Regions from separate parts of the Streptomyces sp. NPDC004111 genome, predicted to be linked through region 2. Evidence: riboswitches for the same ligand, from Rfam matches in the RefSeq annotation. Region 2 holds a riboswitch; each other region holds the start of a gene.
What was found. Region 2 has a riboswitch for cobalamin ahead of ACFYVL_RS03430 (ribonucleoside triphosphate reductase). Riboswitches for the same ligand answer to the same signal wherever they lie in the genome.
Positions count from the first base shown of each region.

Region 1: linked by a shared signal. The riboswitch ahead of ACFYVL_RS19475 (prenyltransferase/squalene oxidase repeat-containing protein) and the one ahead of ACFYVL_RS03430 (ribonucleoside triphosphate reductase) in region 2 are both predicted to bind cobalamin.
Region 3: linked by a shared signal. The riboswitch ahead of ACFYVL_RS07750 (prenyltransferase/squalene oxidase repeat-containing protein) and the one ahead of ACFYVL_RS03430 (ribonucleoside triphosphate reductase) in region 2 are both predicted to bind cobalamin.
Region 4: linked by a shared signal. The riboswitch ahead of ACFYVL_RS20370 (CoA-acylating methylmalonate-semialdehyde dehydrogenase) and the one ahead of ACFYVL_RS03430 (ribonucleoside triphosphate reductase) in region 2 are both predicted to bind cobalamin.

Region 1 covers NZ_JBIAMU010000009.1:191,703-199,108, forward strand. The annotation lists gene ACFYVL_RS19460 (ABC transporter ATP-binding protein) at 1-988, opposite strand, end outside; gene ACFYVL_RS19465 (energy-coupling factor transporter transmembrane component T) at 985-2,220, opposite strand; gene ACFYVL_RS19470 (SCO2322 family protein) at 2,217-2,873, opposite strand; gene ACFYVL_RS19475 (prenyltransferase/squalene oxidase repeat-containing protein) at 2,930-4,183, opposite strand; cobalamin riboswitch at 4,273-4,423, opposite strand; gene ACFYVL_RS19480 (MBL fold metallo-hydrolase) at 4,466-5,539, opposite strand; gene ACFYVL_RS19485 (hypothetical protein) at 5,723-6,511, shown strand; gene ACFYVL_RS19490 (aldehyde dehydrogenase) at 6,595-7,406, shown strand, end outside.
Region 2 covers NZ_JBIAMU010000001.1:763,808-771,213, reverse strand. The annotation lists gene ACFYVL_RS03450 (cytochrome P450) at 1-56, shown strand, start outside; gene ACFYVL_RS03445 (class I SAM-dependent methyltransferase) at 53-970, shown strand; gene ACFYVL_RS03440 (hypothetical protein) at 1,079-1,264, shown strand; gene ACFYVL_RS03435 (NUDIX domain-containing protein) at 1,499-2,005, opposite strand; cobalamin riboswitch at 2,335-2,488, shown strand; gene ACFYVL_RS03430 (ribonucleoside triphosphate reductase) at 2,485-4,401, shown strand; gene ACFYVL_RS03425 (anaerobic ribonucleoside-triphosphate reductase activating protein) at 4,398-4,988, shown strand; gene ACFYVL_RS03420 (GNAT family N-acetyltransferase) at 5,016-5,489, shown strand; gene ACFYVL_RS03415 (MFS transporter) at 5,567-6,808, opposite strand; gene ACFYVL_RS03410 (hypothetical protein) at 7,173-7,406, shown strand, end outside.
Region 3 covers NZ_JBIAMU010000003.1:158,822-166,227, forward strand. The annotation lists gene ACFYVL_RS07740 (dipeptidase) at 1-14, shown strand, start outside; gene ACFYVL_RS07745 (hypothetical protein) at 82-1,536, opposite strand; cobalamin riboswitch at 1,685-1,759, opposite strand; cobalamin riboswitch at 1,823-1,969, shown strand; gene ACFYVL_RS07750 (prenyltransferase/squalene oxidase repeat-containing protein) at 2,156-5,161, shown strand; gene ACFYVL_RS07755 (hypothetical protein) at 5,224-6,237, shown strand; gene ACFYVL_RS07760 (energy-coupling factor transporter transmembrane component T) at 6,241-7,406, shown strand, end outside.
Region 4 covers NZ_JBIAMU010000010.1:34,421-41,826, forward strand. The annotation lists gene metE (5-methyltetrahydropteroyltriglutamate--homocysteine S-methyltransferase) at 1-2,309, opposite strand, end outside; cobalamin riboswitch at 2,474-2,697, opposite strand; cobalamin riboswitch at 2,870-3,065, shown strand; gene ACFYVL_RS20370 (CoA-acylating methylmalonate-semialdehyde dehydrogenase) at 3,333-4,832, shown strand; gene ACFYVL_RS20375 (acyl-CoA dehydrogenase family protein) at 4,829-5,989, shown strand; gene ACFYVL_RS20380 (enoyl-CoA hydratase/isomerase family protein) at 5,986-7,053, shown strand; gene mmsB (3-hydroxyisobutyrate dehydrogenase) at 7,050-7,406, shown strand, end outside.

The DNA.
Region 1 (7,406 bases), on a different contig from region 2:
GCAGGGTCGACTTCCCGGCCCCGTTGCGGCCCATGAGCGCGACCGTCTCGCCGGGGCGCACCGACAGGGTGACCTCGCGCAGTGCCTCGATGCGGCCGCGGCGCAGCACCAGGTGCTCGGTCTCGGCGACCGGTGCGGCGGCGGGCGGCGCGGTGAACGGGGCCGGGCGGCGGTCGGCGAGCTCGGCCCGCAGCGGGGCGGCCCTGCGCCGGGCGTCCCGTACCGACAGCGGCAGCGGCGACCAGCCGGCCAGCCGCCCCAGCCCCACCACCGGCGGGTGCACCGGCGACACCGCCATCACCTCGGCGGGCTCCCCCAGAACAGGGGCGAGCCCCGGACCCGGAAGGAGGACGACTTGATCCGCGTACTGCACCACCCGCTCCAGGCGGTGCTCGGCCATCAGGACGGTGGTGCCCAGATCGTGCACCAGCCGTTGCAGCACCGCCAGGACCTCCTCGGCGGCGGCCGGGTCCAGGGCGGACGTCGGCTCGTCCAGCACGAGGACCTTCGGGTGGCTGGTCAGCACGGACCCGATGGCCACGCGCTGCTGCTGGCCGCCGGAGAGGGTGGCGATCGGCCGGTCGCGCAGATCGGCGAGGCCGAGCAGGTCCAGGGTCTCCTCGACGCGGCGCCGCATCACGTCGGGGGCGATGCCGAGCGACTCCATGCCGTACGCCAGTTCGTCCTCGACGGTGTCGGTGACGAAGTGCGACAGCGGGTCCTGGCCCACGGTGCCGACCAGGTCCGCCAGTTCGCGCGGTTTGTGGGTGCGGGTGTCCCGGCCGTCGACGGTGACCCGGCCGCTCAGCACACCCCCGGTGAAGTGCGGCACCAGCCCCGACACCGCGCCCAGCAGGGTCGACTTGCCGACCCCGGACGGGCCGACCAGCAGCACCAGCTCACCCTCGGGGACGGTCAGATCGACGCCCTGGATCGCGGGCGCGGCAGCACCCTCGTACCGCACGGAGACGTTCTCGAACCGGATCACTTTTGCTTTCCTCTGACAGCGGGCGGTACGGAGGCGGCGGACGGCGGGGACAGGGCGGGCGGTACGGGGGCCACGACCGCGGGCAGCAGCCCCACCAGCACCGACAGCGCCGGCCACACCGGGAACTGCGGCGCCACCAGCGGCAGCACCCCCGGGTGCAGGGCCTGCGGGTCGTACGAGGCGGCCCAGATCATCGACGCGGCCACGACCGCCCCCGACCCGGCGACCAGCCAGGCCCGCACCCCCCACCGGTCCGGCCGGTACCGGGTGCGCACGCTGCGCTGCCCGCCGAGCCGCAGCCCGGCCATCGCGGCGGCCAGCCCGATCAGCAGCACCGGCAGGCCGTACCCGGCACCCTGCGCGGCGAGCAGCCCGTACGCCCCCGCGCACACCCCGAGCAGTCCGCCGAGGGTGAGCACCGTCGTCAGGTGCCGCACCCGGGGCGGGACCTGCGCGGTGCGCCCGTACCCCCGGGCGTCCATCGAAGCGGCCAGCGCCACCGACCTCTCCAGCGCACCCTCCAGCACCGGAAGCCCGATCTGGAGCAGCGCCCTCACCCCGCCGGTGGGCCGGCCGCGCAGCCGCCGGGCGGTCCGCAGCCGTACGACGTCGGAGACCATGTTCGGCGCGAAGGTCATCGCGACGACGACCGCCACCCCCGCCTCGTACAGGGCGCCGGGCAGCGACTTGAGCAGCCGGGCCGGGTTGGCCAGCGCGTTCGCCGCGCCCACGCAGATGAGCAGGGTGGCGAGCTTGAGGCCGTCGTACAGGGCGAAGACGAGCTGTTCCGCGGTGACCCGCCCGCCGAGCCGCACCCCCTGCGCCCAGTCCGGAAGCGGTACTTCCGGCAGGGTGAGGAGCACATGCTGTCCCGGGATCGGCGAGCCGAGGAAGACCGAGAACACCAGCCGGATCACCAGCACCATCAGGCCCAGCTTGACGAAGGCGCCGTACGACCGTGCCCACGGCGCGTCCGTGCGCCGGGCCGCGACCACGTACCCGGCGACGCCGACGATCAGCCCGAGCAGCAGCGGATTGGTGGTGCGGGAGGCGGCCGTGGCGAGTCCCAGTGCCCACAGCCACCAGGCCCCGGCGTGCAGCGCGTTGCTGCGGCTGGCGGCGGGGGCCCGCAGCGGACCGGCCGGCCCGCGGACCGGTCGGCCGGTGCCCCTGCCGGCCGGGTCGCGGCGGCCGGAGGGGGTGCTGCCCTCCGGCTTCGTCGCGCCGCTCATCCCCGACGGCGGCGGGCCTGCCACACGGCGGCGGCGCCCAGCGCCAGCACGGCGGCGAGTCCGACCAGGACACCGGCGGACGGGCCCGTGCCCCCGTCGTCCTGCGAGGCGGAGGCGGAAGGAGAGTCGGCGGTGGGAGCGGGCGCGGACGGCTCGGCGTTCTGCGAGGACGTTCCGCTCACCTGGTCGGCGCACCCGGTCCTGGGGTAGCCGGCGATGGCACAGAGCAGCGCCGCGTTGTTGTAGCGCAGCGGCCTGGCCACCTCCGCCAGCGCTTCGGCGGTCGTCGCGTCCTCGCCCACCCGGGCGCACACGCCGCGCGGTGCGGGCGGCGTCTCGCCGTCCGGGGCGTCCTGCGGCGTTCCGAAGTCCAGCACGAGGGCGAGGCGCTTGCTGCCCGGTTGGGCGGGGGTCTTGGCGCAGATCGCTTCGAAGCCCGCTTCCCCGCGCGGCTTGGCGGCGTCCTGCGAGTCCTGGCTCACGGCGAACCGGAATCCCTGGACCGCGCCGTCGGCCGGACGGGTGGTGGCGGCTCCCTGGGTCGCGTACGTCCAGGTGCCGCCGTCACGCTCCCAGAACGACCAGTAGCGGTAGCCGGAGCCCTGGTCCGCCGCCGCTGCGGCGCCCGCGGGCAGCAGCGCGCCCAGCCCCATCGCCACGGCGAGCAGCGGTGCGGCGCACTTCGCGCGGCGGGCCGCGGCGGTCCGGCTCACAGCTGCTGGTTCTTCTTGTTGCGGCCGCTGATCAGGAAGCCCGCGCCCATGCTCGCCACGAAGGCGACACCGACGACCCACCAGGTGGCGGAGGAGCCGCCCGTGTCGTCCTTCTTCGCCTCGTCCTTCTTCCCGGCGTCCTCCGCGGCCTGCTTCGCCTGCGGCGCGGGGCCGGTCGCGTTGAGCTGCTCGACGAGGTCGGTGCCGCCGAAGGAGCGCGGGTCCATGCCGGTGGCGTGCGCGGCGAAGACCAGCTGGGCCCAGGCGGCGGGACCGGTCTGCTTCGCCCAGGCCGCACCGTTGCGGGCCAGCCACTGGGCGGGCTTCGCGGCGGCGTCCCGGTGGCCCGCGGCGGCCAGCGCCACCGTGGCGTCCGCGGTGTTGCCGAAGTCGGGCTTGTCCTCGGCGCCCGGCATCGCCGACATCAGGTGCTGACCGTTCTTCGCGAGCAGCCGGGCGAGGTAGTCGGAGCCACCGTCCACGGCGGCCTCGGGGGAGGTCATGCCCGCCTCGCAGTCGGCCGCGGGCTTGAGCTCCTCGTTGGTCTTGGCCGGGGCGACGACCATCGTCTTCTGGGCCGCCGCGGTCACCACGGCGGCGGTCGCGTCGGCGTTCGGGAACTTCTTCCCCGCCTTGTCGGGCTGGAAGGCGAAGGCGCCCTGGTTCTCCGCCTTGCCCGCGCAGTCCGCCTGGAAGGCCAGCAGTGCGTCGAGCGACGACTTCCAGTCCTTGCCCATGGCGTCCTTGGGCCGCTCACCGGCCGCGACCAGGGCGCCCACCACGATCGAGGTGGAGTTGGCGTCGCTCGGCGTGCCGGGGGAGTAGGGCCAGCCGCCGTCCTTGTTCTGGACGGACTTCAGCCAGCCCACGGCCTTCTTCACCGTGGCGTCCTGCCCGCCGAGCGCCTTCAGCGCCTGTACGGCGGCGGCCGTCGCGTTGGTGTCGACCAGCACCTTCGCGTCGCAGGGCCTGCTCGCGTCGGCCCGGAAGGCGGGGAAGCCGCCGTTGTCGCACTGCTGGGCCACCAGCCAGTCGACCGCCTTCGTGGCCGGCTTCACTCCGACGGTCTGCTGGGCGAGCAGGGCGAGGGACTGCCGGAAGACACCGTCGTACGTCGGGTCGCTCTTGCCGTACAGCCCCGAGGGGATCGCCACCGGCGACGGGGCCGGCGCGGCGGAGGCGGCCGGAGCGGCCACCGCACCGAGAACGGCGGCTGCGGCGAGCGCTGCGGCGCTGCGGCGAAGGGTCATGTCGGTGGTGCCTCTCCTGAAGGGCGGCCGGGCACGGACCCCTTCGACAGGCACCGCGGCACCGGCCCCGTGTACCTCTACCTCGACGGTGCCGTGCCAGTCATGCGGGCCGGGCGTTCCGACTCTTCGCACCGCGGCGAGGGATCGCGCGCGATGGGAATCACGGTTGCGGGTCAGTGCCGGATTCGCACCGGCTTCTCCCGTACGGGCATGATGACGACTCGCACACTCTACCGACCTGTCCGGGGTCGGGCCCGCCGTCGCGCCGCCGCCGCCCCGCCGTCACACCGCCGTGTAGGTCACCGGATCGCTGCCCGGTACGGCCTCCGCGTGTCCCAGTTTCACCAGTCGGCGCAGATGGGCCTCGGCCTCGGACACGGCGATGTTGCGCGAGCCGTAGGGGATCTGTTCCCAGGGCCGGTTCCACTCCATCCGCTCCGCGAGCTGCCAGGGCGTGAGGGGCGCGGCCAGCAGGGCGCGCAGCCCGGCGAGGCGTTCCTCGTGGTGGGCGAGGAGTTCCTCGACGCGCTCGCGCGGGGTGGTGAAGGGGTGCTGGTGGGCGGGCAGCACCTCGGCGACGTCCAGCCGGGCGATCCGCTCCAGGGAGGCCATGTAGTCGCCGAGGGGGTCCCCCGCGCTCGAACGGAGCCGGCCGCCCGGGTCGGGGCCGGTGGCGTCGTCGTCCGGGTCCTCGTACAGGCCGATGTGCGGGGTGATGCCGGGGAGCAGGTGGTCACCGGAGAAGAGCCGCCCGTGGCCGGGCAGACCGGCCGGGTGCTCCTCCTCCAGATGCAGGCACACATGGCCGGGCGTGTGGCCCGGGGTCCATACGGCGCGCAGCGCGCGGCCCGCCAGCGGCAGCAGTTCCCCGGGCACGATCTCCCGGTCCGGGAGCGCCGCCCGCAGCCCCGGCAGCGTGCGCATCCGCCCCGACCCGCGGGCGGCGCGCAGCGGACCGAGGTGGTCCTCGGGGGCCCCGGCGGCGGCCAGCTTGGCGGTCAGGTAGTCGAGCCAGACGTCCGGTTCGGCGCCGCGGGTGCGGCGGACCACCTCGGCGTCGGCGGCGTGCATGGCGATCCACGCGCCGGAGACGTCGCGCACCTGCCCGGAGAGGCCGTGGTGGTCGGGGTGGTGGTGGGTGATGACCACGCCGTGCACGTCGGCGACGCGTACGTCGAGGGCGGCGAGCCCGGCGGTCAGGGTGTCCCAGGAGGCGGGGTCGTCCCAGCCGGTGTCGATCAGCACCGGCCCGCGGTCGGTGTCCACGAGGTGCACCAGGGTGTGGCCGAGGGGGTTGTCCGGGATCGGGACCTTGATGCTCCAGACGCCGCCGCCGTGCTCGGTCACCTGTGTCATGGCTCCCCCAACTGTCGCGAGTGGTGCGGGACTTGCCTTGCGGTCACTATAACTAGAACGGGTTCCAGTGCGAGGTGGGGGACGGTGCGGGTGTCGACCCCCAGGATTCTCGGGGTCGTTGTCGGGGGTGCCCCGTGGTTGTCCCGGATGGGCCGCATGGCTGTACGCGGACAAGATCGACGCATGACGAACCCGACGCACACCCAGCACACCACCGCCCCCCGCACCACCGCCCCGCACACCACCGCCCCCCGCACCACCGCCCCCCGCACCACCGCCCCGCACGCCGCCGCTCCCCGCACCACCGCCCCGCACGGCCGGCCCGCCCCGCAGGACCGGCCCGCCCCGGTCCCCGCCACCGCCCCCCGTACCCCCTCCGGCCTCGTCCGGCCCGCCGGGTTCACCCGGTTCGCGCTCGTCGCGGCGCCCGTTTCGCTGGTCGTGTACGGCGCCGTCCGGCTGCTCAGCGAGCGGGGCACGCCGGGCACCGGCTGGACGCTGGGGCATCTCGCGATGCTCGTCGGGGTGCTCCTGTTCGTTCCGGTCCTGCGCCAGCTGTACCGTTCGGCGCCCGCGTCGCGGCGCCCGGCGGCCTCGGCGGCCCTGCTGGTGACGGGTGCCGGGCTGCTCGCCACCGCCGTGCAGGCGGCGATCGACCTGGTGTCCGGGCTGATCGCCGAGGACCGGCCCGCGATGCGCGAGATCTTCCGGCAGGTCAAGGCGGTCCCCGGGGTCGAGCCGGTCGTCTACGGGGTGGTCCCGCAGCTCTTCTTCGTCGGCCTGGTCGTCCTGGCGGCCCTGACCGCCGCCTCCGTCCGCACCCGGATCCTCATGGTGACCGCCCTGGTGGCGGGCACGGTCTGCATGGCCGTCAGCCTCGACCTCCTCCCGGTGGGCGGCCTGTGCATGCTGCTCGCCCTCGCCCCGCTGCTCGCGGCCGGGCGCGTCGCACCCCTTCCCCGTACGAACTAGAACTGGTATCAGTTCGGGGGGAGCGGTAACTGATGGAGCGTCAGCAGTAGTGCACCGGGCCGGACTCGCGGGAGGCGACAGCCATGACCGAACTCGTCGAACACCAACAGCTCTTCATCGCAGGCAAGTTGGTCGAGCCGTCCGGTTCCGACGTCATCGAAGTGGTCTCCCCGCACACCGAACAGGTCATCGGCCGGGTCCCGCACGCCGCCGAGGCGGACGTGGACCGGGCGGTGGCGGCGGCCCGCAGGGCCTTCGACGAGGGGCCCTGGCCCCGGATGACACTGGCGGAGCGGATCGAGGTCGTCACCCGCATCAAGGACGCCATCGCGGTGCGCCACGAGGAGATCGCCCGCGTCATCAGCGCGCAGAACGGCACCCCGTACACCGCGAGCGTGATGATGCAGGCGCTCGCCGCGATGATGGTGTGGGACACGACGATCAAGGTGGCGCAGGACTTCCCGGTGGAGACCCGCCGCACCGGCGCCCTGGGCAATCTGCTGGTGCGGCGCGAGCCGGTCGGGGTCGTCGCGGCGGTGGTCCCCTGGAACGTCCCCCAGTTCACCGCCGCGGCCAAGCTGGCACCCGCCCTGCTCAGCGGCTGCACGGCCGTGCTGAAGACCTCGCCCGAGACGCCCCTGGACGGCTATCTCCTCGCGGAGATCTGCACCGAGGCGGGGCTTCCCGAGGGCGTGCTCTCCATCCTGCCCGCCGAGCGCGAGGTCAGCGAGTACCTGGTCGCGCACCCCGGTGTGGACAAGGTGTCCTTCACCGGATCGGTCGCCGCGGGCAAGCGCGTGATGGAGGTCGCCTCCCGCAACCTCAGCCGCGTCACCCTGGAACTCGGCGGCAAGTCGGCGGCCGTCATCCTCCCCGACGCCGACCTGGGGACGAC
Region 2 (7,406 bases):
CCCTGGTGACCCTGCGCCCCAAACACGGAATGCGAATGACGGTGACCCCGCGATGACCACGCTCCCGCCCGCCCCGGCCCCTTCCTCCGCGCCTGCCCCGGCCCCGCCGGGCGGCTCCTACGACCCCGCGGCGACCACCTCCGGCGGCCTGACCGGCGAACTGGCCCGGCTGGAGGCGCAGGCGGACCTGTCGTTTCCCGAGGAGTTGCGCATCCTGCACGAGCTGGGGCTCGACCCCGCCCGAGGCCCCCTGGTGGAGGTCGGCGCCGGCTCGGGCGCGGTCACCCGCCGGCTGCGGGCCGCCCACCCCGAGCTGTCCGTCACCGCCGTGGACATCGACGGCGGCCTGCTGTCGCACGCGGCGGGCTGCGGGGCCGAACTCCTGGTCGCGGACGCCGCCGCGCTCCCCCTCCCGGACGCCTGCGCCGGGTACGTACTGCTGCGCTACGTACTCCAGCACCTGGCCGACCCGCGCCCGGCGCTGGCCGAGGCGCTGCGTGTACTACGGCCCGGCGGCCTGCTGGTCGTCACCGAGGTGGACGCCTCGTGCTGGGGCCTCGCCGATCCGGCGTTCCCCGAACTGGCCTCGGTGCACGCCAAGTTGGCGAAGGCGCAGGAGGCGGCGGGCGGGGACCGCGCCATCGGCCGCCGGCTCACCCGGCTGCTGCGCGGGGCGGGCTGCGCGGACGTCGTCCTGCGGCCGTTCGCCACCACCAACGACGACCGCCCCACCGCGGACTTCGCCCCGCACCTGGGCCCCGGGCGGCTCCAGCCCCTGGTGGCCTCCGGCGCCCTCTCGCTGGGCGAGTTCGCCCTGGCGGCGGACCGCTGGAACCGCTTCCGCACCGACCCCGACGCCTACGTGATGCTGCTGGGCCTCACCGCCGCGGGCACGGCACCGGCCTGCGCACCCACGACTGCGCCCGCACCGGCGCACTCACCGGCGACCCCGCCCGCACCGCCCCGCTGAACGCGAGCGGACCGGCCCCGCAATCCGTAAACCCGCAAGCCCCCGAGCCCCCCAGCCCCCGAGCCGCAAGCCCTCAAACCCGCAACCGATCCGATGGGAACAGTCGCCATGCACCCCAACGTCAAGATCTTCATCACCATCTTCTGCTACATCAGCGGCGTGATGGGCGTGGTCACCGCCGTGCTCAACGCCAGCCAGCAGCCCACCCAGACCACGGCGGCCGTCGTCGCGGGAGTGATCGGCGCCGTCTTCCTGCTCGCCGGAATCGCCCTCAGCCGCCGCCCTCGCCTCTGACGGCGCTGCCCCGTCCCGAACCCGAACGGCACCCCGGGGGAAAAGAGGTCCGCACACCGGTTACTCTGATCCGGTCGAACGCGGATCGAGGCCGGACGCGGAAACGCGACCGTCCCGCCGCCCTGGGAAGAGTGCCTCTCCGGTTCGACCAGAGCCCGGCATCAGCCCACCACCACCCTGATGCCGGGCTCGCCCCTTTCCACGAGCCGGATGCGGCGGGTGCGGCGGGCGGCCTCAGTGGTGCCAGGGCAGTCGCACCGGCTCGGCCGGTATCCGGCCCGCGACCAGATCGCGCGCCAGGCCGGACAGGCCGAGAGGGTGGATCCGCTCGGTGCTGGCGGCCAGTTCGTCGAGCGTCCACCAGCGGTGCCCGGCGTGGTATCGCAGTTCCTCGGCCCCCTGGCCGCTGACATCCACCTGGTGGCCCGTCACCCTGAGGTGGAAGAAGTTGTCCTGGAACATCCCCTCCGCCCAGCCGAGGTCGGCGTACCCGGCGGTCAGGGCGACCTTCGGCCCGACCGCCTCCGGGGTCACCGCGAGGCCGATCTCCTCGCGCAGTTCCCGGGCCGCCGCCTCGGCCTCGCTCTCGCCGTCCTCCAGCCCTCCCCCGGGCGCGCACCAGCCGTGGCCGCCGGCGGGCACGTCCGGGTCGACACGGAACTTCAGCAGCAGCAGACGGTCGGCGGCGTCGAAGAGCAGAACGCGGGCGGCACGGCGGGAGTACTTCTCCATCTCGGACATCCGGGCAGCCTAACGAGACGGCACGCGACGGCCACCGGGTTTACGGGACGGCCGGATCCCCGGGCACCGGGGCGGGGCGACGGCGGGACGGCGGCCGGCCCGCCCCGCCCCGGTACACCGGTACGGGGCTCGGAGTCGGGCCGCCCGGTCATGGCCGCGCTCGACCTGCTCGGGCGCCGCTGGACGCGTGGAGCCGGCGCTGGGCGCAGGAGACCGACCGCACCTGACCGGGCACGGCCTGCCCCCCCCTCGCCCGGGACGAAGGTCCTCACCTTCCGGGCCCAACGAACCCCCACATGTCGTACCGGGCGTGTCGGACCAGCACAAGATGTAGTGTCCTAAAGGTCGGTTCGGCGTCGGCGCACCCCTCGTGTGCGCGGCCGAGGAAACAGGGAATCCGGTGCGAATCCGGAGCTGCCCCGCAACGGTGTGGGCCCGCGGACGGGCCCGAGTCCGATACCTGCCGGCCCCGGCCGCGCATCCCGCGCGACCGCAGGCACACACCCCGGACGCCTCGTGGGAGGGCCGACGTGACGCAGATCGACGCCGTGGACTCGGTGACCGAGTACCTGGACCGCAGCGACTGGCGGGTCAACGCCAACGCGAACCAGGGCTACTCGCTCGGCGGACTCATCCTGAACACCGCGGGCAAGGTGGTCGCCAACTACTGGCTGGACCAGGTGTATCCCGAGGCCGTCGGCCGTGCCCACCGCGAGGGCGACCTGCACATCCACGACCTGGACATGCTGTCCGGCTACTGCGCGGGCTGGTCGCTGCGCACCCTGCTGACCGAGGGGTTCAACGGGGTCGCGGGGCAGATCGACTCCGCGCCGCCGCGGCACTTCTCCTCCGCCGTGGGACAGATCGTCAACTTCCTGGGCACCCTGCAGAACGAATGGGCCGGCGCCCAGGCGTTCAGCTCCTTCGACACGTACATGGCGCCGTTCGTGCGCCAGGACTCCATGTCGTACGCGCAGGTGCACCAGTGCGTGCAGGAGCTGGTGCACAACCTCAACGTGCCCTCGCGCTGGGGCACCCAGACGCCGTTCACCAACCTCACCTTCGACTGGACCTGCCCCGCCGACCTGCGCGACCAGGTGCCGGTGATCGGCGGCGTCGAGCTGGACTTCCGGTACGGGGAGCTCCAGGCCGAGATGGATCTGATCAACCGGGCGTACATCGAGGTGATGACGGCCGGTGACGCGGCGGGCCGGGTCTTCACCTTCCCGATCCCCACGTACAACATCACCCGGGACTTCCCCTGGGAGAGCGAGAACGCCACGCGGCTGTTCGCGATGACCGCGAAGTACGGACTGCCGTACTTCCAGAACTTCCTCAACTCCGGTCTTGAGCCCGGCATGGTCCGCTCGATGTGCTGCCGGCTCCAGCTCGACCTCACCGAACTGCTGAAGCGGGGGAACGGCCTGTTCGGCAGTGCCGAGCAGACCGGCTCGCTCGGCGTGGTCACCGTCAACTGCGCCCGGCTGGGACATCTGCATCCGGGCGACGAGGCGGGCCTGTTCGCGGCGCTCGACCGGCTCCTCGAACTCGCCGTGCAGAGCCTGGAGATCAAGCGGGTGACGGTCCAGGACCTGATCGACCAGGGCCTCTTCCCGTACACCAGGCGCTATCTGGGCACCCTGCGCAACCACTTCTCGACCATCGGCGTGAACGGCGTCAACGAGATGATCCGCAACTTCACCCGCGACGCGCACGACATCACGGCCGCCGAGGGGCACGCGCTCGCGGTCCGGCTGCTGGACCACGTACGGGCGCGGATGGTCGAGTTCCAGGAGCGCACCGGCCACCTCTACAACCTGGAGGCCACCCCCGCCGAGGGCACCACGTACCGGTTCGCCAAGGAGGACCGGCGCCGCTTCCCCGGCATCCTCCAGGCGGGCCCGTACGGCAACCCGTACTACACCAACTCCTCGCAGCTGCCGGTGGGCTGGACCGACGATCCCTTCGAGGCCCTGGAGCGGCAGGACGAGCTCCAGACCAAGTACACCGGCGGCACCGTCCTGCACCTGTACCTGTCCGAACGCGTCTCCACCGCCGAGGCCTGCCGGAACCTGGTGCGGCGCTCCCTGGAACGGTTCTCGCTGCCCTATCTGACGGTGACCCCGACCTTCTCCATCTGCCCGGCGCACGGCTATCTGGCCGGTGAGCACACCAGCTGCCCGACCTGCCGGCGCGGCTGCGAGGTGTGGACGCGGGTGATGGGCTACCACCGGCCGGTCGCCTCGTTCAACATCGGCAAGCGGGGCGAGCACGCCGAACGCAGGCACTTCCGGGAACCGGCCACGACGCCACCGGTCCGCACGCCGTCCCCGGAGCCGGTACGCACACAGGTCCCGGCCCCGGCATCGGCCCCGGCACCGGCCCCCGCGCCGTGATCCGGATCGGCGGCTGGTCCCGGCTGTCCACCTGCGACTGGCCGGGCCGCCTGGTCACCACCGTGTTCTGCCAGGGGTGCCCCTGGCGCTGCGGCTACTGCCACAACCCGGACCTGCTCGACCCGCGTACGGCCCCGGCCGTCCGCTGGCCGGACGTGGCGGCGCACCTCGCCCGCCGCCGGGGCCTGCTCGACGGCATCGTGTTCTCCGGCGGCGAGCCCCTGCTCCAGCCGGGCCTGGCCGACGCGGCACGGGCCGCCCGCGCGCTCGGGCACCGCGTCGGCCTGCACACCGGCGGCGCCCTCCCCCGCAGGTTCGGGGCGCTGCTGGAGGCGGGGCTCCTGGACTGGGTCGGCTTCGACGTCAAGGCCCACCCCGATACGTACGAGAAGGTCACGGGCGTACGCAACAGCGCGGCCCCCGCGGTACGCAGTCTGCGGCTGTTGCGCGACTCGGGCGTCGCGCACCAGCTCCGCACCACCGTGGACCCGTCCGTCCTGACCGCCGCCGACGTCACCGCCCTGCGCGGCTGGCTGGCGGAGCGGGGGGCGGAGGGCCACGTGTGGCAGGAGGCGCGCACCGGCTGACGCCGCGGGGTCTGTCAGACTCCTCGGATGATCGTCAGACTCGCTCAGGAACAGGACTTCCCCGGCTTCCTCGACCTCGCCGCCCAGGTCGAGCACTGGTTCGGCGCGATGGTCGGGGAACCCGGTTTCCACGACGCCGTGCGGGAGCACATACGCGGCTCGGCCGCGCTCGTCGCCGTGCCGTCCGATCCCTCGGAACCGGCCCTGCTCGGCGGGCTGCTGTTCGGTGCCGAGCCGCCCGTCCACCACGTCCACTGGCTCGTGGTCTCGGAGAAGGCGCGCGGGACGGGGGCCGGGCGGGCGCTGATGGCGGAGGCCGTGAGCAGGTTCGTCCAGGGGCCGGGCACCCTGGAGGTGGTGACGTTCGGGGCCGATCACCCGGGTGCCGTGGAGAGCGGTGCGCGCGTCTTCTACGAGCGCCTGGGCTTCGCCCCGGCCGAGGCCACCGACCCCGGCCCGGAGGGCGGTTCGCGCCAGGTCTACCGCCGCACCGTCGGCTGAACCCGGAGCGGGAGACCCCCCGAGGGGGGCGGGGGCCGGCCCATGACCCGAGGAGGGGAATGGGCCGGCCCGTGGTCTCAGGCCCGCTTCAGCCCCCGGATCGCCGGTACGGAGACGAGCGCGGCCACCACCAGGAGCGTCAGCACACCGCCCGCCAGCAGCACCGTACGGGCGCCGAACAGTCCGGCGGCCGGGCCCGCGAGGGCCTGGCCCACCGGGAGCATCGCGACCGATCCCGCCACCTCGTACGCGTGCAGCCGGCTCAGTACCGGGCCCGGCACCCGGGTCTGGATGCTGGTGGCCCACATGACGCTCCAGAAGCCCATGCCCGCCCCGGTCAGGACGGCGGCCACCAGCAGTGCGCTCACCGGGAGTTGGGCGCCGACGGCGGCGGGGAAGGTGGCCGTGCCGAGCAGGGAGAGCGCGCCCGCACGCAGCGGGTGGTCGGGGCGCAGCCGCATCGCGGGCACGGCACCGAGGGCGGTACCGAGGCCGAGGGCGGAGCTGATCAGGCCGTAGGTCTGGGCGCCGTGCCCGCCGATCAGCTCCACGGAGGTGAGCGGGACGAGCGGCCCCCAGGCGGTGATCATGAAGAACATCCAGATCACGATGGTCGCCCACAGCCAGGTCCGGGAGCGGAACTCCCGCCAGCCCTCGGCCAGGTCGGACCAGTAGGTGGTGGGGGGCTTCGGCCCGGGTGCCGCCTCTCCGCTCCCCGGGCTCTCGGGCAGCCGCAGCAGCGCCAGGCACAGGGTGCTGATCGCGTACGTCGCCGCGTGCGCGGCGAACACCGCCGCCGGGTCGGCCACCGCGACCAGCAGACCCGCGACGGCCGGTCCGGCGAGCATGGCCAGGGACTCACCGATGCGAATCGTGCCGTTGGCGGCCTGCACGTCGTCGGCGACCCGGGGGATCGTGCTGGCCACGCCGGGCTGGAAGAGGCCGGTGGCTATGCCGTTGACCGCGCCGATCAGGCAGATCTGCCAGAGCACCACGTGCCCGGTGAGGAAGAGCAGCGCGGCAACGGCCTGCGTGACGATCCGTACCGCGTCCGAACCCACCATCAGGCGCAGGGTGTTGAACCGGTCCGAGAACACCCCGCCGAAGATGATGAAGACGGCTGTGGTCGCGATGGTCGACGCCATCGCGAGCCCGACCTCGCTCGCCCCCATCCCGTACTGGAGAAGCCCCGCCGAGAGGGCCACGGGCAGCATCGTCTCGCCCAGCTTGGAGGCGGCCCTGGCGGCGAAGAAGAGCCCGAAGGCACGCGAGCGGAGGGGGCGGGCCGGCACCAGGGGCGGCACGAGGAGGGCCGGCACGACGGCGGACCCGCCCGGAACCGGGTCGAGGGGCGGAACGGCAGCCGGGTCGAGAGCCGGGGAAGAGGTCCGAGAAGAAGCCCGGGAGGAAGTCCGGGAGGAAGCCCGAGGGGAGGTCCGGGAAGAGGCCGGGTCGGACGCCGGGGAGGAAGCCTGTGAGGAAGCCTGTGCGGACGCGGACCGCTGGGCCGCGGCTTGCTCTTCGTTGGAGGTCACAGCCCTCGATCCTCTCCCCGGCACCCACGCACCCGCCACTCCATTACCAGCGGCACACATCTGCACATAGGGTAATTCCCCGGTCAAGTCGGTCTGCTGACGGGGGCTCGTTCCCGGGGCCGCCGAACTGCCGGGCAGGATGCCCTCTGTGAACGACGTGCTGTGCGGTCTCGCCGCCAACCCGGCCCTGCCGTCCTCCTTCGTCGACCGGCTTTTCGCGGTCGCGGACGACGCCCTCGTCGATGACCTCGCCCCGGAGCTGGCCGACCGCGCGGACCTCACCCACGCGCAGGCGCTCGCGCTGGCCGCGCGCGTGCCGCACAGTGCCGTACGGCTCGCGTACAACGGGCGGCTGACCGCGCCCGACATCGATCCGGTCACC
Region 3 (7,406 bases), on a different contig from region 2:
CGCACATGGGCTGATCGCCCGACGTTCCCGGCGCGGACCGGGCGGCCCGCGCCGGGCGGCCCGGTCCGCCCGGTGTTCCGGTCAGGCGCCCCAGCGCAGTGCCACGGTGTCGCCCACCTTGATCTGCGTTCCGCGGTCGGCCGTCGTGAAGGCGGAGCCGTCGATGCTCGCCTTCCAGGTCCGGGAGCCGTCGTTGGCCTTTCCGTTGACGCTGGTCAGCGGGCCGGACGCGCCGGAGGCCGGGAGTGCGGAGGTGACGCAGCCCGCGGGGGTCGCGCCGCTGCCGGCCGCGGTGAGGAGGTCGCCGAGGGTGGCCGTCGCCCCGGTCGGGGTGAAGGCGACGGAGCAGACCCGCAGGCCGCCCGTCCCGTCGTCGACGGTCAGTGCCAGTTTCGTGGCCGTACCGGCGGTGAAGGACGGGGCGGCCACCCACCGGGGGGCGCCCGCCGTGACCGGGGCGGGCGGGGCCGCCGTGAAGCCGCCGCCCGCGACGGCGCGCAGCGCGTCGATGGACGCGTACGCCTGCGGGGCGGTGTCGGTGGGCAGGTACTTGAAGCCGCCGCCCGGGTTGAACTGCTGGGATATCAGGAAGTCGAGGGGGGTCTTGCCCAGCGGGGTGCGGAAGTCGCCGGTCTGGGCGTTGATGCCGCAGGCGTTCAGGCCGGAGACGGCCCAGCCGTTGGAGTCGGTGTTGATGCCGTACATCGAGTCCAGGGCGCCGCTGTTGTTGACCAGTTTGCTCTTGAGGAAGGTCTTGGCCCGGCCGATGTCGGGGTCGGTGTTCGGCACTCCCGAGACGCACAGGGCGGCCATGGACGCACCGGTCATGTCGATGTCGCTCGGGGAGTTCAGGGCGGCCGGGTCTCCCTCGGCCTTGCTGAAGGTCCAGCCGCCGTCGTTGTGCTGGTTGGCCCGGATACGGGTGACGAGCGCGTCCAGCAGTGCCTTGGGTGTCCGCTGGCCGCCGGCCTGCGTCCTGGTACCGCCGAGGGCCAGGGCGGCGAAGACGGTGCCGTTGTAGAGGTTCGGTGAGCCGAAGTAGCCGGGGGACGCGGTCTGCCAGTGGCCGTAGACGTCGGCGATCAGGTTGCGGGAGGCGGACACGCGGGCCGGGTCGATGCCCGCCGCGTACGCGTTGAGGGCGCCGCGTTCGTAGTCCGTGACGACGGGGGTCGCGGACGGCCAGCCCGGGGTGGCCAGGAGGTCGCGGTAGACGGTGCGGGCGTTCTTGGAGGTGTCGCCGCCGGGGGTGACGTCGACGGCGGCGGTGCCCGCCGCCGCGAAGGCGCTGAACGCCCACTCGTGGGAGAGCCCGGAGCCGGCGTACGAACCGTCCGCGCCCTGAAGCGACTTGAGGTAGCCGACGCCGTTGGCCTTGGAGGTGGCGATCTGCGCGGGTGTCGCGGTCGCGGCGGCCGGCAGCACGGTGAGGGCGAACGCGCCGAGGGCGGCGACGGGCACGACGAGGGCCGCCCTACGGGATCGACGCGCGGGCGAGGAGGGCGTGTTCGGTCTGCCGGACGTGCTGGCGGACATGGCGGTACGAGAACGGGACATGACTGCTCCTGAGGTGGAGGACGCCGGGCATGCACGTCCCCGCCGCGGCACCCGTCGGGGCCCTCGGGAATGTCCTGACCGCCGTCCGTTCGCGAGGTACAGCTGTACGTGATGTGGCCTGCCACCTGGGCATTCGGGCTCGGAACGGCTGCTTCCGTTCCACACCGCTGCGCGTCAGCCCCGGATTCGCACCGGGTTCCCCCACGTGGCGGAGCAGGACGTTACACGAACTCCGCAACTTCCAGGGAACCTTGACGTGCCCACGCGGCCCGTGCTTCACTCCGGCTGCTATTCGCTCAGGAGAGCGGGGGAAGCCGGTCGAATCCCGGCGCTGACCCGCAACCGTGGACCCACCGTGCCGCAGGCATGCCGTGGGTGAGCCGGAATGCCCGCCCCTGGGTCATGAACGAGACGCCGTCGCGGACTACGGCGTGGTTCGACTGGTCCTTCCTGGGCGTTCCTCGCCTCCCGGACCTCTTTCGCCACGCATGTGCCCGCTCGGCCGACACGAGGGGCCGCAGTGGGGACCGCAGCAGAGCCAGGACGCCGATTCACGTACCGCCGTGGCCGGTTGGCGCGCACGCCCGGGTCAGGGCCGGTGCCGCGCGGCCCGTTCCTGTCCGCCTTCGCATCGACGCTCCTGGCGGCCGTCCTCGTGCTGGTCGGCGGCGCCGTGTACGTCACCGGCACGTCCTCGGCCGCTTCCGCCGACCCGGTCGAGAAGTGCACGGCGACCACCGGCGCGATCGTCGTGGTGGACTTCCGCCCCTGGAAGGGGAAGGTCGTCCGCGGCTGCGGCGTCGACTCGGCCACCGGGTACGACCTGTTGCACGCTGCCGGGTTCAGCACCGTCGGCACCAAGAAGGACGGCCCCGCCTTCATCTGCCGCCTCGGTCACGCGGAGAACGAGTCCGGCACCCAGTTCCCGACCCCGCGGGACGAGCCGTGCGAGGTCACCCCGCAGGCCACCGCGTACTGGTCGTACTGGCACGCCTCGCAGGGCGAGAAGACCTGGAAGTACAGCCAGTACGGGGCCATGGCCCGCACGCCTCGGCCTGGCGACGTCGACGCGTGGGTGTTCGGCGGCACCGACATCGGGGGGACGACGGGGCAGCCCTCGTTCACTCCGGACGAGGTCCGCGCCAAGGGCGGCGGTACGGTGCCGCCGGACCCCGCGGACCCGCCCGCGCCCACCGTTCCGCCGGGCCGGGTCGCCGTGGAGCCGGCCGTGAAGTGGCTCAAGGGCAGGCTCACCGACGGCGAGCGCGTCGTGGAGGAGGGCGCCGAGGAGCCGAACACCGGGTTCACCACGGAGGTCGCCCTGGCGCTGGCCTCCGCACAGCCCAAGGACACCGACCTGGACAAGGTCGTCGCGTTCCTGGCGAGGAACACCGACGCCTACGCCTACCCGGCGGGCACCGGCCGTGCTCCCGACACCAACGCCGCCGCCCGGCTGGCCCTGCTGGCAGTGAGCACCGGGCGCGACCCACGCGCCTTCGCGGACCACGACCTGGCCGGCGACCTGGTGAAGCACCTGTGCACGGCGGGCCCCGACTCCGGTACCCCCACGCCCGGCTGCACCGCCAAGGGCGACTTCCCGAACGCCGGGTACACCGACGGGCAGGCCCTCGGCCTTCTCGCCGTGAAGCGGGCCGGTATCGCCCCGCCCACCGACGCGGTCAAGCGGATCCTGGACATGCAGTGCGAGAGCGGCGGGTTCACCAGCATCCTGATCCGCCCCGGCCAGAACTGCGAACCCGAGCCGTGGACCACCGGCCAGGTGCTGCCGGCGCTCCGGGCGGTCGGCGGCCAGGACGGCGCCGTGGCGAAGGCCCGCTCGTACCTGAAGCGGACCCAGCTCAAGGAGGGCGGCTTCCCGGCCGCCACCGGCCTGACGGACGGCAGTCCCTTCACCACCGCGGTCGCGGCGCAGGCCCTGCGCGCGCTGGGCGACACGGCGTACGCGGACGCCGCGCTGGCCTGGTTGTCGCGGCAGCAGCTCACCGACGGCGGCATCGGCTTCGACGGCGGGGAGACCTCCGAGATCCACCCGACGGTGCACGCCGTGTTCGCCGCGCGGAGCACGAGTCTGGCGACCCTGCCGGAGAAGGCCGAACCGCCGGTGGTCCCGCCGGTCGACCCGCCCGCGGGTGAGGGACCGGACCTGAAGAAGGGTGTCGGCTACCTCACCGCCCCCGCCCGCCTCAGCCGCGGCCAGTACTACGCCGCGGACCCGGTCAGCGGCCGGGCCGACTTCGGGCTGACCATCGACGGTGCGTACGCGCTCGCCGCGACCGGCCTCGACAACGCGAAGCTGCGCGGCATCGTCGACTTCCTCGACAAGGGCGGCAAGGACGCGGCGGGCCGCACGGTCCACGACTGGACCGCGATCGGCACGAAGTACGCGGGCGGCGGTTCGATCGGCAAGACGGCACTGCTGGCACAGTCCGTCGGCCGCGACCCGCGCGCCTTCGGCGGCAAGGACCTGATCGCCGCACTCGGCGGATCCGTCTGCGCCGCACCGAGCACCCTGCCGGACCGCAGTTGCGCGGCCAAGGGCGCCTACGCCTACGCCCCTTCCGTGTTCGCCCAGTCGCTGGGCATCATGGCGCAGCTCAGGGCGGGCGAGAGTGCGGCGGCGCGGGCGCCGATCGCCTATCTCACGAGCCTCCAGCACCCCTCGGGTGCGTGGCCGAGCCTCGTACCGGCGACGGGCGACTCGGACGTGGACTCCACCGCGATGGCCGCGATGACTCTGGATCTGGTCGGCGGCACAGCGTCAAGGACCGCTGTCGACAAGGCACTTGCCTGGATCGCGGCGCAGCAGCTGCCCGACGGCGGCTTCCCCGGCGCGGCGGGCAACTCGGTCAACTCGGCCGCGCTCGCGGTGCAGGGACTCTCCCTGGACGCGGCCAAGTACAGCACCCGGATCGCCAAGGCCCGCGCGTTCCTCGCCGGACAGCAGAACACGGACGGCGGTTTCAACGTCGCGAAGGAAGGCCAGAAGGGCTCGGACCTGCGGGCATCGACGCAGGCCGTGGGCGGCACGACGGGTGTCTCCTTCGCCAGGCTCAACCGCGATCTGACCGGCACCGGCCCGCAGCCCCCGGGCGAGAGCGCGGGCGGGAACTCCGTGGGCGGCGCGACGGCAGGCGGCGCGACTGCCGGTGGCCCGACTGCCGGTGGCGCCACCACGGGCACCGGCACCACCGGCAGTGCCTCCACCGGTACGGCGACGGACGGCGGCGCCCACTCCGGAGGCACCGGCATCGTCACCCCCGGAGAGAGCTCAGGAGAGACCTCCGGCGACGCGGGCGACACGTCCGGCACGGGCGGCACGGGCGGCACGGGCGGCATCGTCGACACCACCACCGGTGGCGGCACCACCGCCGCGGGCGGGACCGGCGACGGCGCCACGGGCGGCATCGTCAGCGCCGGGGACACCTCCGGCACCGGCGCCGCCGGCGGTGGCCTCCTCGCGTCCACGGGTGCGCGGATCGGCGCGCTGTCGGCAGCCGCGGCCCTCCTGGTGGCGGGCGGCTGGGCACTCACCCTCGCCACCCGCAGAGGCCGCACCGCACGCACGGGAGGAACCGAGCGATGACCCTCCGCACACACACGAGGAACCCAGCGACGACCCTCCGCGCACACAGGAGCAACCCAGCGATGAGCCTGCGTCCACTCGCCCGCGCCCTCTCCCGCACGGCGACGGCACTGGGTCTGACGGTGGCCGCGTTCGCCGCCACCGCGAGCCCCGCGCACGCGCTCCCGCAGCCCATGAGCCAGTGCACGACCTCCTCGGGAGCCGTGCTGGCCGTGGACTTCAGCCGCTGGGGCGGCCCCATCTACCGTTCCTGCGGCACCACCCCCACCACGGGCTACGAGCTGCTCAACCAGGGCGGCTGGGCCACCACAGGCACCGGCCATGACGGGCCCGCTTTCATCTGCCGGATCGGGTACAGCGGGTACCGGGGCGGCAAGCAGTTCCCGCCACCGGAGCAGGACGACTGCGTACTGACCCCGCCCGCCTCCGCCTACTGGTCGTACTGGCACGCCAACCCCGGCCAGAACACCTGGGAGTACAGCCAGCTCGGCGCCATGCTCTACCGGCCGCGCCCCGGCAGCGTCGACCTGTGGATCTTCGGCGGCACCGACATCGAGGGCACCCGGGGCCGCCCCAAGGTCACCCCCGACCAGCTCCGCGCCAGGAACACCCGGCCGACCGGCAGCAAGCCGGCACCGAAGGACACCAGGACCGCGAAGCCGCTGCCCCCGAACGTGAACACCGGACCGGCTCCGTTGAACCCACCGGCCGCCCCCGCACCGCCGCCGGCCGCTCCCCCGGCGCACCGGGAGACCCCGCGGGCGGGCGGGCCAGGACCGGAAACCGCACCGGAGAACCCGGCCACCCCGTCGGCGCACGCCACACCGACGGCAACAGCACCCACCACCTCCCCTCCCGCCCCGACCCCCACGGGCACGCCCGCAGGGGATCACTCGAAGGCGGGTCTCCTGGCGGCCTCCGGGCCGAAGGTGGCCGACGCGCCCCCGGCCGCCGACGCCCCGCACGACACGGGCTCCTACCTGCCCGCTGTCGGGGCCGGGGCCCTGGTGCTGCTGATCGTGGGCGGCGCGGTGTTCACCACCAGGCGCCGTCGCCGTACCTCCGAATCGGGGTAGCGCGTGCCGCGTACCGCACGGGGCGCACGGGACGGCGACACGTCCCGCACGCCCGGCACCGCTGCCCGGCCGAAGCCGCCCGCACCGGACCTCTCCGCCGGTGCGGGCGGCCGACGGCTGCCCCGTACCCTGCATCCCGTCGCCTGGTGGGTCTGGGCACTCGCGCTGGCCACCGCGGTGAGCCGCACCAACAACCCGCTGCTGCTCCTCCTCGTCCTCGCCGTCCTCGGGTACGTCGTCACCGTGCGCCGTACCGAGGCCCCCTGGGCGCGCGGCTTCAAGTACTACCTCTGGCTCGCGCTGACGGTCGTGACGATCCGGGTCGTCTTCCGGGCGGTCTTCGCGACCGGCATCACCCCGCGCGACCACTTCCTGTTCTCGCTGCCCCGCATCCCGACCCCCGACTGGTACGCGGGCATCGAGCTGGGCGGCCCGGTATCGCTGGAGGCCCTGCTCTCGGCCGCCACGGACGGGCTCCGGCTGGCCTGCATGCTGTGCTGCATCGGCGCGGCCAACACCCTCGCCAACCCGAAGCGCGCGCTGCGCGTCCTGCCGGGCGCGCTGTACGAGCTGGGGGCGGCCGTGACGGTGTCGCTGAGCGTGGCGCCCCAACTGGTGCAGAGCGTGCAGCGGGTGCACCGGGCGCGACGGCTGCGCGCGGGCCGCACGAAGGGGATGCGTGCCCTGCGCGGCATCGTCGTGCCCGTGCTGGAGGACGCCCTGGAGCGCTCCCTGCGTCTGGCCTCGGCGATGGACTCGCGGGGTTACGGTCGCGCGGGCACGGCGACCCGCCGCTCGCGCAGGCTGACGGGCGCGCTGATGCTGCTGGGCATGTGCGGGCTGTGCGCGGGAGCCTACGGACTGCTGGACGCGACCGCGCCGAAGCTGCTGGGGCTGCCCGCGATGGGTGCGGGCGCTCTGCTGTGCTTCGTGGGGCTGCGTCTCGGCGGACGCCGGGTGACCCGGACGACGTACCGGCCGGACCCGTGGCGTTTTCCCGAGTGGGCGGTGGCGGGCTGCGGGGTGGTGTCGGCTCTCCTGCTCTTCAGCAACGCCGGTTTCCACGCGGCCGAACTCAACCCGTCCCTCTACCCGTTGAGCTGGCCGCCCCTTCCGCTGGTACCCACCGCGGCGATCCTGCTGGCCGGCACGGCCGGCTTCCTCTCCCC
Region 4 (7,406 bases), on a different contig from region 2:
GGCAGCTCCGACCGTACGGTGCGGGCCGCCGCCACCAGGTTCTCCAGCGAGGCCCGGGTCTCGGGCCAGCCGCGGGTCTTCAGTCCGCAGTCCGGATTGACCCACAGCCGGTCGGCCGGAATGGCCTCAAGTCCCTTGCGCAGCAGGGCCGCCGCCTCCTCGGCGGAGGGGATCCGCGGCGAGTGGATGTCGTACACGCCGGGGCCGGCCTCGCGCGGGTAACCGTGTTCGGCCAGCTCGCGCGCCACCTGCATGTGCGAACGGGCCGCCTCCAGGCTGATGACGTCGGCGTCGAGGTCGTCGATGGCCTGCACGATGTCACCGAACTCGGCGTAGCACATGTGCGTGTGGATCTGGGTCCGCGCACGCACCCCGGAGGTGCTCAGCCGGAACGACTCCGTCGCCCACGCCAGATAGGCGCCGTGGCCGTCGGCGCGCAGCGGCAGGGTCTCGCGGAGCGCGGGTTCGTCGACCTGGATGACCGAAGTGCCCGCCGCCTCCAGGTCGTTGACCTCGTCGCGCAGGGCGAGCGCGACCTGCCGCGCGGTGTCGCCGAGCGGCTGGTCGTCCCGTACGAACGACCAGGCGAGCATGGTGACCGGGCCGGTCAGCATGCCCTTGACCGGCCGGTCGGTGAGGGAACCGGCGTACGACGTCCAGCGCACCGTCATCGGCTCCGGCCGGGAGATGTCCCCGGCCAGCACCGGCGGGCGGACGTAGCGGGTGCCGTAGGACTGCACCCAGCCGTGCTGGGTGGCGAGATAGCCCGTCAGCTGCTCGGCGAAGTACTGCACCATGTCGTTGCGTTCGGGCTCGCCGTGCACCAGGACGTCGATGCCGGCCTTCTCCTGGAAGGCGAGCACGTCGCGGATCTCGGCCTCGATGCGCTGCTCGTAGCCCGCCGCGTCGATGCGTCCGGCGCGCAGGTCGGCGCGGGCCGTGCGCAGTTCCGCGGTCTGCGGGAACGAACCGATCGTGGTGGTCGGCAGCAGCGGCAGGCCCAGGTGCGCGCGCTGGGCGGGCGCCCGCTCCTCGTACGGGGCCGAGCGGCGGCCGTCCGCGTCGGTGACGGCCGCCACCCGGGCGCGCACCGCCGGGTCGCGGGTGATGGGGGAGTGCGCGCGGGAGGCCAGATCGGCCCGGTTGGCGGCGAGTTCGGCGGTGATCGCGGAGGTGCCCTGCGTCAGCCCCTTGGCCAGGGTGACGATCTCGGTCGTCTTCTGCTTGGCGAAGGCCAGCCAGCGCAGGATCTCCCGGTTGATGTCGCGCTCGGCCGCGGCGTCCAGCGGGACGTGCAGCAGCGAGCAGGAGGCGGCGACGTCGACCCGGTCCGCGAGGCCCAGGAGGGTGCCGAGGACACCCAGCGACTTCTCGAAGTCGTTGATCCAGATGTTGCGGCCGTCGACGACGCCCGCGACCAGCCGCTTGCCCGGCAGCCCGCCGACGCCGGCCAGCGCGTCCAGGTTGGCGGCGGCGGGACCGGTGAAGTCCATCGCCAGGCCCTCGATCGGGGCCCTGGCCAGCACGGGGAGCGCGTCGCCGAGCCGGTCGAAGTACGACGCGACCAGGAGCTGCGGCCGGTCGCTCAGCCCGCCCAGGTCGCGGTAGGCGCGCGAAGCGGCGTTCAGTTCGGCCGGGGTGCGGTCCTGGACCAGGGCGGGCTCGTCCAGCTGCACCCACTGCGCCCCGGCCGCCCGCAGGTCGGCGAGCACCTCCGCGTACACCGGCAGCAGCCGGTCGAGCAGGGTGAGCGGCTCGAAGTCCGCGGCCACACCGGGGGCGGGCTTGGCCAGCAGCAGGTACGTGAGCGGGCCGACCAGCACGGGTCGCGCGCGGTGCCCCAGCGCGAGGGCCTCCGTCAGCTCCGCGACCTGCTTGGTGGAGTCGGCCGTGAAGACCGTACCGGGCCCCAGCTCGGGCACCAGGTAGTGGTAGTTGGTGTCGAACCACTTGGTCATTTCCAGCGGCGCCACGTCCTGGTTGCCGCGCGCCATGGCGAAGTACCCGTCGAGCGCGTCGGCGTCGACGGCCGCGCGGTGGCGGTCGGGGACGGCACCGACCATGACGCTGGTGTCCAGCACATGGTCGTAGTACGAGAAGTCGCCGGTGGGCACCTCGTGGATGCCGGCGTCGGCCAACTGGCGCCAGTTCGCCCGGCGCAGGTCCTGTGCGGTCCGGCGGAGGGCGTCGGCGGTGACCCGGCCCTTCCAGTAGCCCTCGACGGCCTTCTTCAGTTCACGGTGCGCACCCTGGCGGGGGTAGCCGTGCACGGTGGACCGTGCTGCCGCGGCTGCGGGCTTCGCTGTCACGGAAATCTCCTTCGCGAGACGACTCCTGAGAGCCCCGGCGACGGGACGCGGACGCGAAGGGATGACGAAACCGGACGGAGTGTGCCGCGCGCGACGAGCGCGGTCCTCCGCCTGCTGTGTACGCCGACCCGCCCACGAGGTCACCGGGACATCCGCACGCGATCGGTCGCGTGCGGGCAACGGGCAGGTCTTCGGACTCGCGGGCACACCCACCGGAACTCCGGCGGATTCCTACTGGCCGTCGCTTCCCAGGTCCTGGCCGGACCCAGTGCGTATGACGGCGGTCGTTCCCGCTCACCGCTGCGGGGCAGTCCCGGATTCCCACCGGGTTCCCTCTTGCGACGCGCCTGCCTGGCGGACAGGGCGAACCAGCTGCACCGCACACAGTAGGCGCCGGAGCGGCTTTTGGGCACCACGGCTCGGATGCCGGACGGTGACATGGGACACCTGCGGCGATCCGGACGGCCAACACCTGTGTACAGGAGGGCAGTTGATCCGCGCGCGCGAGTGCGGCGGGCCGGGCGGGGGAGTCCCCGGGGAGGGGGTGGACTTACTAGGACGTCCAACTATATGTTCGTGGCACAAGGTCCGCGGTGCAGGGAAGCCGGTGTGAATCCGGCACGGTCCCGCCACTGTGACCGGGGAGTGTGCTGTCACCACTCGCCACTGACCGGGCCCCGCCAGGGGCGGTCGGGAAGGCGGGCGGCACACGGAGATCCGGGAGTCAGGATACCGGCCGCGGAACGTTCCGTGTTTTCCACGAGGATGGAGCAGACACGCATGGCACCGGTTTGTACCCACGGCCCCGGTGGTCCGGCGGAGCGCGCGCCACTCACCCCGCACTCGTAGGACTGCGGCACCCGTACCCGGCGTCCGGCCGCACGGCCCTCGCGCGCCCGGTCCCCCGTACGGGCGCCCCCGTCCGCTGTCCCACGACGCCCGCCGGCCCCGCACCCACCCGTGCGCCCCGTCGGCGGTCCGCCGTGCCCTCCCCGGATCCCACCTGACGAGAGCAGGCACCCCATGGTCCGTGAACTCGGCCACTTCACCGGCGGCAAGCACACCGCCGGCACCTCCGGCCTCTTCGGCGACGTCTACGACCCCAACACCGGCACGGTGCAGGCCCGCGTACCCCTCGCGGGCCGCGCCGACACCGAGGCGGCCGTCACCGACGCCGCCGACGCCCAGCGCGAATGGGCCGACTGGAACCCGCAGCGGCGCGCCCGCGTCCTGCTCCGCTTCCTCCAACTCGTCGACGAGGAACGCGACACGCTCGCCGCCCTGCTGTCGTCCGAGCACGGCAAGACCGTCGCCGACGCCCACGGAGACCTCCAACGCGGCCTGGAGGTCGTCGAGTTCGCCGCCGGGATCCCGCACCTGATCAAGGGCGAGTTCACCGACAACGCGGGCACCGGCATCGACGTCCACTCGCTGCGCTCCCCGCTCGGCGTCATCGCCGGAGTCACCCCCTTCAACTTCCCCGCGATGATCCCGCTCTGGCAGGCCGCCCCCGCCCTCGCCTGCGGAAACGCCTTCGTCCTCAAGCCGTCCGAGCGCGCCCCCTCGGTCCCGCTGCGGCTCGCCGAACTCTTCCTGGAGGCCGGCCTGCCGCCCGGCGTCCTCAATGTCGTCAACGGCGGCAAGGAAGCCGTCGACACCCTCCTGGAGGACCCCCGCGTCGCGGCCCTCGGCTTCGTCGGCTCCACCCCGGTCGCCGCCCACCTCTACGCCACCGCCGCCGCCCGCGGCAAGCGCGCCCAGTGCTTCGGCGGCGCCAAGAACCACATGGTCGTGATGCCGGACGCCGACCTCGACCAGGCCGTCGACGCCCTCGTCGGCGCCGGGTACGGCTCGGCGGGGGAGCGCTGCATGGCGATCTCGGTGGCCGTACCGGTCGGCGCGGAGACCGCCGACCGGCTGGTCGCCGCGCTCAAGGAGCGCGTCCAGGCCCTGCGGATCGGCCGCTCCGACGACCCGGAGGCCGACTTCGGCCCCCTCGTCAGCAGGGACGCCCAGGAGCGGGTGCGCCGCTACGTCGACATCGGCGTCGTGGAGGGCGCCGAACTCGTCGTCGACGGAAGGGACTTCACCCTTCCCGGCCACGAGAACGGCTTCTTCGCCGGAGCCTCCCTCTTCGACCGGGTCTCCCCGAAGATGCGGATCTACCGCGAGGAGATCTTCGGACCCGTGCTCTGCGTCGTACGCGCCCGGAACTACGAGGAGGCCCTGCGGCTGCCCAGCGAGCACCCGTACGGGAACGGCGTCGCGATCTTCACCCGGGACGGCGACACCGCCCGCGACTTCACCCGCCGCGTCAGCACCGGCATGGTCGGCGTCAACGTACCCGTCCCGGTCCCCGTCGCCTACCACACCTTCGGCGGCTGGAAGCGGTCCGGATTCGGCGACCTGAACCAGCACGGCCCGGACGCCATCCGCTTCTGCACCCGCACCAAGACCGTCACCTCGCGCTGGCCGTCCGGCGCCAGGGAGGGTGCCAGCTTCACGATGCCGACCATGGGATGAGCGCCATGACCACCTCCACCCCGCTCACCGAGGACCAGCGGGCCCTCGTCGAAACCACCCTGGACTTCGCCCAGGACCACCTCGCCCCGCACGCCGTCCGCTGGGACCGGGACAAGCACTTCCCCCTCGACGTGCTCCGCAAGGCCGGCGGCCTGGGACTCGGCGGCGTGTACGTCCGCGAGGACGCCGGCGGCAGCGGCCTCGGCCGCCTCGACGGGGCCCTGATCTTCGAGGCCCTGGCCTCCGGCTGCCCGTCCGTCGCGGGCTACCTCTCCATCCACAACATGGTCGCCTGGATGATCGACACCTACGGCGACGAGGAGCAGCGGGCCCGCCGGCTGCCCCGGCTGTGCTCCCTGGAGGACCTCGGCAGCTACTGCCTCACCGAACCCGGCGCCGGCTCCGACGCCGCCGCGCTCACCACCCGCGCGGACCGCGACGGCGACCACTACGTCCTCACCGGGGTGAAGCAGTTCATCTCCGGGGCGGGCGTCTCCCAGGTGTACGTCGTCATGGCACGCACCGGCGGCACGGGCCCCGGCGGCATCTCCGCGTTCCTCGTCGACCGGGACGACCCCGGGCTCTCCTTCGGCCCCGACGAGCGGAAGATGGGCTGGAACGCCCAGCCCACCCGCCAGGTCGTCCTCGACGGGGTGCGCCTGCCCGCCGGCCGGCTGCTCGGCCGGGCCGGCGACGGCTTCCGGATCGCCATGCGCGGCCTCAACGGCGGCCGGCTCGGCATCGCCGCGTGCTCACTGGGCGGCGCCCGCAGCGCCCTGAACCGGAGCCTGTCCCACCTCGCCGACCGCGAGGCCTTCGGCGGCCGGCTGCTCGACGCGCAGGCACTGCAGTTCAGGCTCGCCGACATGGCCACCGAACTCGCCGCGGCCCGCGCCCTGGTGCACCAGGCCGCCCAGGCCCTGGACCGCGCGGATCCGCAGGCCCCGCAGCTGTGCGCGATGGCCAAGCGCTTCGCCACCGACACCGGCTACTCCGTCGCCGACCGCGCACTCCAGCTCCACGGCGGATACGGCTACCTCCACGAGTACGGCATCGAGAAGATCGTCCGCGACCTCCGGGTCCACCAGATCCTGGAAGGAACCAACGAGATCATGCGCGTCATCGTGGCCCGCGGGCTGACGGAGGTGTTCCGGTGACCGCCGACGACGACCACGTACTGCTCCGCACCGAGGGCCGCTCGGGCCTGCTCACGCTCAACCGGCCACAGGCGCTCAACGCCCTCACCCCCGCCATGGTGCGCCGCGTCGACGAGGCGCTCACCGCGTGGGAGCACGATCCGGCCGTGGAGAGCGTCGTCCTCACCGGGGCGGGCCCGCGCGGTCTGTGCGCGGGCGGCGACATCCGCGCCATCTACGAGGACGCGCGTGCCGGGGGCGGCGCCTCCGCCGCCTTCTGGCGCGACGAGTACCGGCTCAACGCCCGTATCGCCCGCTACCCGAAGCCGTACGTCGCCCTGATGGACGGCATCGTGATGGGCGGCGGCGTCGGCCTCTCCGCGCACGGCAGCGTCCGCATCGTCACCGAACGCTCCCGCATCGCGATGCCGGAGACCGGCATCGGCTTCGTGCCCGACGTGGGCGGCACCTACCTGCTCGCCCTCGCACCCGGGGAACTCGGCACCCACCTGGCACTGACCGGTGCCCGGATCGGAGCGGCCGACGCCCTGCTGTGCGGGCTCGCCGACCACTTCGTGCCCGCCGCGGACCTGCCCCGGCTGCTGGACGACCTGGCCGCGCACCCGGTGCACGAAGCACTCCGCCGCCACGTGCGGCAGCCACCGCCCGGCGAACTGCCCGCCCTGCGCGAGTGGATCGACGACTGCTACGCCGCCGGCACCGCCGAGGAGATCGTCGCCCGGCTGCGCGGCCACGGAGCGCCCGCCGCCCAAACGGCGGCCGACACACTGCTGACGAAGTCGCCCACCGCCGTGAAGGTCACCCTCGCCGCGCTGCGCCTGGCCCGGCGGCCCGGCCCGCTGGAACGGGTCCTGGAACGGGAGTACCGGATCTCCTGCGCCGCGCTGGCCTCGCCCGACCTCATCGAGGGAATCCGGGCGCAGGTCGTCGACAAGGACCGCACACCCCGGTGGTCACCGGCCACCCTGGCCGAGGTGACCGACGCGGACGTGGCGCGCTGGTTCGCCCCGCCCGCCACCGGTGAACTCCACCTGACCGCAGACCCGCAGGAGGTGCCGTGGTGAACGGCAGGCGCACGATCGGCTTCGTCGGACTGGGCCACATGGGCGGACCCATGGCCGCCCGCCTCGCAGGGGCGGGCCACCGGGTCGTCGGCCACGACCTGGTGCCCGAGCTGCTCGCCACGGCCGTCGCAGCCGGAGTGGAGGCCGCCGGATCGGCGGCCGAGGTGGCCGCCGGCGCGGACGTGGTGATCACCATGCTGCCCGCGGGACGGCACGTCCTGGGCCTGTACCGGGAGGAGGGACTGCTGGCCGCGGCCCGGCCCGGCACCCTGTTCGTCGACTGCTCCACCATCGACGTGGCAGACGCGCGCGCCGCCCACGAGGCCGCGGGCGCCGCCGGGATGCGCGCCCTG